One region of the Nocardioides sp. Soil_C_8 genome, then DNA from elsewhere that is predicted to be linked to it. Evidence: riboswitches for the same ligand, from Rfam matches in the RefSeq annotation. Region 1 holds a riboswitch; the other holds the start of a gene.
What was found. Region 1 has a riboswitch for cyclic di-AMP ahead of AC3A3L_RS11085 (C40 family peptidase). Riboswitches for the same ligand answer to the same signal wherever they lie in the genome.

Region 1 (3,393 bases):
GGTCGAGGCGGCCATCGGCGTCATCCTGGCCGGCCTCCAGCGTCTCCTCGACGAGGACGCCGGAGCGGCGGTGTCGGGGGCTACTTCGCGAACGTGACGTTGCCGTTGACGGCCGGGACCAGCTCGACCCACACGTGGCCGGCGGGGACGGTCAGGTCGCCACCCTTGGTGGAGAGCTCGATCGCGCCGGTCAGACCGTCCTTGGTCCACGTGCCCTTCACGACGCGGCCGCCGTGGAAGAGCAGCGCGGCGCCCTTGCCCTCGAACTTGGTCTCGGGGACGGGGTAGCCGGCCGGGTCGCGGTAGCCCGCGTCACCGACGCGCACCCGCAGGACGAGGACCGAGTCGGCCGGGAACTGGTCGCCCTGGGCGGCGTAGGAGTCGGTGTTGACGTAGCCGCCCTTCTGGAACTGCCAGCTGGTGGAGTGGGCACCGAAGTCGGCGGTGAGCGTGCTGGCCTTCGCGCCCTTGGGCAGGTCGGCCTCGTCGCCCCACGGGAGGTACGGCGGCGGCTCCTCGTCGGCCTTGAGGCCCTTGGCGATGTTGCCGAGGTGGGCGAAGAGGTTGTACGGCGCGGAGCGCGACGTCTCGCGGTAGACGTTGGCGTCGCCCTCGGTGATCCACGGGATCCCGGCGCCGTTGATGCGCTTGATCGTGATCGGGGCCGCGCCGCTGGTCACCACCGTCGCGCCCTCCGGCACGATGCCGATGTCGCTGGCGCGCATCGAGCGGACCGGGCCGATGGCGGCGGGCACCTTGGAGTAGTAGAAGGCCGCGAGGCGCGTGTAGCCGCCCTCGACGAGCTCCTCGACGACGAGGTCGGCCGAGCCGAGACCCACCTGGGGGGCGCTGGAGGAGGTGTTGTCGACCTTCGTGACGACGACCGGGTGCTTGGGTGCGTCGCCCTTGCGCTCGAGGCCGGTCAGGGGCCAGTACGACGGCTCCGGCGGCTCGGTGGTCTCGGAGGCGGTCGGCTCGGAGGACGCGGAGGCGCTCGGCGCCGGGTCGTCGTCGCCGCCGCTGCAGCCGGCGAGGAGCAGCGTGGCTGCCGCCAGGGCGGCGGCGATCGCTCGGGGCGACGAGAGGTGGCGACGGTGACGCACGGGGTAACTCCGATCGAGCGGGGGTGTCGAGCCGGTGGCTCGGGTGGTCCTCTGGAAAGTCTGGGGGCGCGCCTCCCCCGATCGGGGAGGCGCGCCACAGGGTAGATCAGCAGGAAGTACCTACCAATCCGAGCCTGTCACCCGGGTGCGGACGCCGCTCAGGCGCGGCGGACGGTCCCGGCGAACCACGCCGACGTCCACGGGACGGCGACGCGTACGCGCTGTCCCGAGCCCGGCGAGTGGACCATCACGGCGTGCCCGTGCGACCAGCGCAGGAAGATCGCCGCGTGGTAGACCCCGCCGCCGCCGTAGAAGAACATCATGTCGCCGGCGCGCAGGTCCTTCTTGGCGATGCGGCGGGCAGCGCCCGCCTGGGCACTCGACGTGCGCGGCACGGACAGGCCGGCACGGCTGTAGGCGTAGCGGACCAGGCCGGAGCAGTCGAAGCGGTCCGGGCCGGCGGCGCCGTACGCGTAGGCGTCGCCGCGCTGGTTCATGGCGATGTTGCGTGCGGTGAGCACGCGGTTGGCCACCCGACGCTTGGCGGTGGTGCGCGCCTTCTTCTGCGTCGTCTTCGCGGTGGTCGTGGTGGAGGTGTTGTCGGACGTGCTGCCGCCGGTGGCGGCGGTTGCGGGGAGGGCGCTCATCGTCGAAGCGGTGAGGCCGATCCCGGCGAGTGCGAGCGCGAGGGCTCGCCCCTTGCGAGGGGTCGCAGGCATGGATGTTCCTTTCCCACGCCTGTGAGGTGAGCTGTCGGGCTAGGGCTGGAAAGTGCCCTGCCACCGTGCTCCCGTCGTGCTGCTGGAAGGCTGGCGACTTCGCCCCGAGCCGGTCGGACGACCGGCGGTGGAACCTGTGGGTCCCCCACTCCTGCCCCGGTGTGTCTCGGGGGTCGTCCCGGCCGGGCAGGACTCGGCGTAGTCCGGGACGGTTGGGTCTCTCGACCGCCATCCAAGGTGACAGACGACCCCGGGGGACGCAAACCGGCCACGGTCCCCCAGCGGGAGTCCGTGGCCGGGATCACGCCGGGACCGGGGCTCAGCCCAGCTTGCGGCCCCCGTCGACGTACAGCGTCTGACCGGTGATGAACGACGCCTCGTCGCTGCACAGGAAGGCAGCCGCAGCGGCGATGTCCTCGGGCTGTCCGACGCGCCGCACGGGCGTCGCCTCGGCGTTGAGGCGCTGCAGCTCCTCGGGCTCCATCTTGAGCCGGCGCGCGGTCGCGTCGGTCATCTCGGTGACGATGAACCCCGGCGCGATGGCGTTCGCGGTGACGCCGAACGGGCCGAGCTCGATGCCGAGCGTGCGGGTGAGGCCTTGGATGCCCATCTTGGCCGCGGAGTAGTTGGCCTGGCCGCGGTTGCCGAGCGCGGACACGCTGGAGAGGTTGAGGATCTTGCCGTACTTCTGCTCCACGAAGCGGGACTGCGCGGCCTTGGTCATGTTGAAGACGCCCTTGAGGTGGACGTTCATCACCAGGTCCCAGTCCTCCTCGGTCATCTTGAAGAGCAGGTTGTCGCGGGTGATGCCGGCGTTGTTGACCAGCACGTGGATCCCGCCCAGCTCGTCGACCACGCGCTGCACGGCGGCCTCGGCGGCGGTCGCGTCGACGACGTCGCACCCGATGCCGACGGCGCGGGCACCCTCGGCGAGCTCGAGACGGCCGGCGGCCTCCTGGGCGGCGGCCTCGTCGAGGTCGAGGATCGCGATGGAGGCGCCCTCGCTCGCGAGGCGCTGGGCGATGCCGAAGCCGATGCCTCGCGCTGCTCCGGTGATGACGGCGACGCGGCGGTCGTAGCGACCCATCTCGATGACTCCTCAGGCTCGGTGACGTCTTCGTCCGTGAGGGTAGTGCGTGGGTCCCCCGGGACCTCACCCGACTTGTGGAGATCCGGTGCAGCACCCTCGCGCCGACGCGGCGGTTGCCCTAGCGTGCCAAGCATGGGACGGGGGTACTTCCGCGGCGCGATGGGCGTCGCCGTTGCCATGGCGCTCGCCACGTGGGTCGTCGCGGCCGCCTACGACCTGCCGGTGCGCGACCCCGACGGGGTCTCCGTGCCGACCTGGGTGCGGCTGCCGCTGATCGTGCTGGCCGCCGTGCTCCTCGACGTCGTCGCGCGCTGGGCGACGTACCTCCGCTCGACGCCGCGTCCCGGCGCCTGGGCGGCGCTGCGCACCGTGGTCCGCGCGCGGTGGACGCGGGAGCAGGTCTGGTTCACCGTGAGCGGGCTGGTGGCGTGGTACGTCACCTACGTCACGTTCCGCAACTTGAAGGGCTACCTCCCGTTCG
Region 2 (3,393 bases), on a different contig from region 1:
TCATCCATGACCTCGGACCGCAGGCGACCGTGCTCATGCACGTGGTCGTCGTGGTCGTCACCTTGTTCGTGCTGGCCCGCACGGCACGGGCCGGTGGTGCGACTGACCGCTACACCGCGGGCGCGTTGCTCGCGCTGGGCGCCGGGGCGCTCGCGACCCTGGGCGTCGTACGAGCGCAGACCCTGTCCCTGCTTCCCTTCGCGCTGTTGCTCGCCCTCATCACGAGCCAGGTCCGTCAGCCGGACCGTCGCGTGTGGTGGGCGATCCCGCTCATCGCCGTGTGGGCCAACCTGCACGGGGCGGCACTGCTCGGCGTGTGCGTGCTCGGCGCCTACCTGCTCGTCGAACGCCTCCGCCGGGACTTGTGGTTGAGCGTGTCCGTCGGCGTGTCCAGCCTGCTCGCGCTGTGCGCGACGCCGGAGCTGTGGCGTACGCCTGCCTACTACGCCGAGGTGTTCGACAACGTGTCGGCCCAGCGGGGCGAGGGGTTGTGGGCCCGGCCGAGCCCGGACATGCCCTTCGACGTGGTCATGGTGGTGTCCGGCGTCGTCCTCCTGGCGTTGTTCCTGCGGTCTCGTCGACGGCCCTGGGAGTACGTCGCGGTGCTGGGTCTGTGCGTGGCCACGGCGAGTGCGGCGCGCCACGGGACCTGGCTGCTCATGCTCCTCGTGGTCCTCGCGGGGAGCGCCCGTGACGCGGGGGGACGCACCGCTGGCCTCCGCGCGAGCCGCCGCTCGGCAGGGCTTGCGGCACTCGCCGTCGTCGGCATCCCACTGGTGGTGGCGCTCCCTGTGGTCGTCGCTCGTGGCGACGCCGTGCTCGGCGCACGAGCCGAGGTCGTCGACGAGGTTGCCCGGGTGGCGGGAGACGGTGTGGTCCTGGCTCCAGCCCCGCTGTCGGAGTCCCTGGCGGTCGAGGACGTGATGCTCTGGGCGGGGAACCCGCTCGACGCCTTCAGTCATCCGGTGCAGGCCGCCTACCTCGACTTCCTCGACGGCGACGACGGCGCGGCGATCGCCATCGCCGGCTCGGACGTGGTGGTGGCACAGGAGGGCTCGGCGCAGGCCGACCTCATGTCCGGCGACCCGGCCTTCGAACCACGCGGCTGCGGGCCGACCTGGACCTGCTACGTCAGACGCTGAGACCGGCCGCCGCCCTCGTCCGGCATCGCGCCGGCCGCGATGTCGGTGGTCCCTGTCACCGTTCGGGACATGACGACACGGATCGACTGCGACACCTGTGTGGTGCGCGGGCTGCACTGCCACGACTGCGTGGTGACGGTGCTCCTCGGCCCACCGCCCGAGCTCACCATCGACGACGACGAGATGGCCGCGCTCGACGTCCTGGCCTCAGGTGGCCTCGTGCCGCCCCTACGGCTCGTCGAGCCGGTGAGCGGCCCGGTCATCGAGTCGGCCTGACCTCGGTGCCGCACGACACGATCTCCCACGAGTTGACCCGAAGATTGGCGACGGCTCCACGAGCGGTCTAGGGTGTGGGCTGACGTCCGTGGCAGTGGGTCACCCGGCCCGCGCGGGCGTCGCGCCGAGTCGTGGACCACACCCCCCGCATCACCCGTGGTCGACGAGCCGGGGAACCACACTTCCCCCTGGGGTGAATCGCCTGTGAGGCGTGCTGCGCGAGCGGCACGAGGAGCAGGAGTAGGCCACGTCGTGCCGAACCCGTCAGCTCACCTGGTAGGCGTACGACACCCCGAGGAGTTCCCCCGCTCGTGGCTCACACCCGCAAGCGAGTTGGCGCGACCGTTCTTGGTCTCTCCGCGATCGCTGCCATCGCATTCGTGCCCGCGACCCCCGCGCAGGCCGACCCCGACATCAAGGACGTCAAGGTTCGCGTCGACCGCCTCTACCACGAGGCCGAGGCGGCGCAGGAGCGCCTCCACGACGCCAAGCTCGACCTCGCCGACCTCCGCAGCGACCTCGACGGCCTCAAGGCCGACCAGGAGCGCCAGGACGAGCGGCTCGGAGCCGTCCGCGACCAGGTGTCCGACGCGGTCGTCCGACAGCTCGAGGGAGAGGGCATCGCGACCGTCGGTCAGATCGTCGTCTCCGACGACCCCGGGGCGTTCCTCGACTCGCTCTCGACGATGTCTTCCTTCAACGACCTGCAGGCCTCCCTGCTCTCCGACTACGACACCGAGCTCCAGGCTCTCGACATCCGACGTGAGGCCACTGCGGACCGCACCAAGGAGATCGCGAAGCTCACCGAGCAGCTGAGTGCGGAGAAGGACACGGTCGACGAGAAGCTCGCCGAGGCCAAGGACCTGCTGGCCGACCTCGAGGCCGAGGAGCGCGAGCGCGTGCTCGCCTCCCGCGGCACGACGACCCGCGCGCCGGCTGCCGCCTCGGTCCCGGCCTCGGGCCGCGCCGCCGCGGCCGTCCAGTACGCGATGGCGCAGGTCGGTGACGCCTACGTCTACGGCGCGATGGGCGAGAACGCGTTCGACTGCAGCGGCCTCACCATGCGCGCGTGGGCACAGGCCGGCGTCTCCCTGCCGCACTCCTCCAGCGCCCAGTTCAGCTCCGGTCCGCGCATCGCCGCCAGCGACCTGCAGCCGGGCGACCTGGTGTTCTACTACAGCCCGATCAGCCACGTCGGCATGTACATCGGCAACGGCATGATCGTCCACGCCGCCAACCCCGGCACCGGTGTCGCCGTCTCGGGCCTCTACTCGATGCCCTACGTCGGCGCGGTCCGTCCTGGCTGACGCACGATCCTCGAAGGCCGGTCGCCCACTCCTGTGGGCGGCCGGCCTTTCGCTGTTCCTGGTGGTCGCCGCCCTGGTCGTCGTCCTCACCCGGGACGGACGGCACGAGGTCGCGCCCGCCGAGCCCACCGAGGCCGTGCGTGCAAGTCCGGCACAAGCGGCAGCCGCGCTCTCAGCATTCGTCGAGGCCGTCGACGTGCGTGACGCGCACGCGCTCGCACGGCTCGCACCCCCGGACCTGCCCGCGGCCGGCGCGCTCATGTCGGACATCTCGACGAACGTCCGCACGCTCGACCTGACGGAGGTCAGCGCCCGCTACGTCGACCAGGCGGGCGCCGTCGCGCAGGACGGCTCGTGGAGCGGGGTCGTGGCGCTCACGTGGCAGCTGGCCGGCTTCGACGAGGAGCCGGCACGCAGCGACGTCCTGGTGAGGTTCGCTCCGAGCGGCGACGGCCTCGGCATCGCGGCGTTCGAGGAGGCCGACTCGGCGGGCGCGCGCCTTCCTCTCTGGCTCCGCGCCCGGTTGTCGGTGGCGCGGTCGGACGACGTCCTCGTGATGGTCGACGGGTCGAAGGACGAGGCTGCCGGAGTCTCCGGCCGCGCGACGCGCGGGATCGGCGTCGTACGACGGGTGCTCCCGGAGTGGGGCGGACCCGTGGTGGTGGAGG

Region 2: another riboswitch for cyclic di-AMP. It lies ahead of AC3A3L_RS18715 (C40 family peptidase); the one in region 1 lies ahead of AC3A3L_RS11085 (C40 family peptidase).

What each region holds. Positions count from the first base shown of each region.
Region 1 covers NZ_JBDGKQ010000002.1:258,444-261,836, forward strand. The annotation lists gene AC3A3L_RS11075 (TetR/AcrR family transcriptional regulator) at 1-97, shown strand, start outside; gene AC3A3L_RS11080 (DUF3048 domain-containing protein) at 81-1,103, opposite strand; gene AC3A3L_RS11085 (C40 family peptidase) at 1,262-1,822, opposite strand; cyclic di-AMP (ydaO/yuaA leader) riboswitch at 1,824-2,031, opposite strand; gene AC3A3L_RS11090 (SDR family NAD(P)-dependent oxidoreductase) at 2,142-2,909, opposite strand; gene AC3A3L_RS11095 (phosphatase PAP2 family protein) at 3,045-3,393, shown strand, end outside.
Region 2 covers NZ_JBDGKQ010000004.1:352,445-355,837, reverse strand. The annotation lists gene AC3A3L_RS18725 (hypothetical protein) at 1-1,142, shown strand, start outside; gene AC3A3L_RS18720 (hypothetical protein) at 1,212-1,418, shown strand; cyclic di-AMP (ydaO/yuaA leader) riboswitch at 1,564-1,699, shown strand; gene AC3A3L_RS18715 (C40 family peptidase) at 1,799-2,725, shown strand; gene AC3A3L_RS18710 (hypothetical protein) at 2,787-3,393, shown strand, end outside.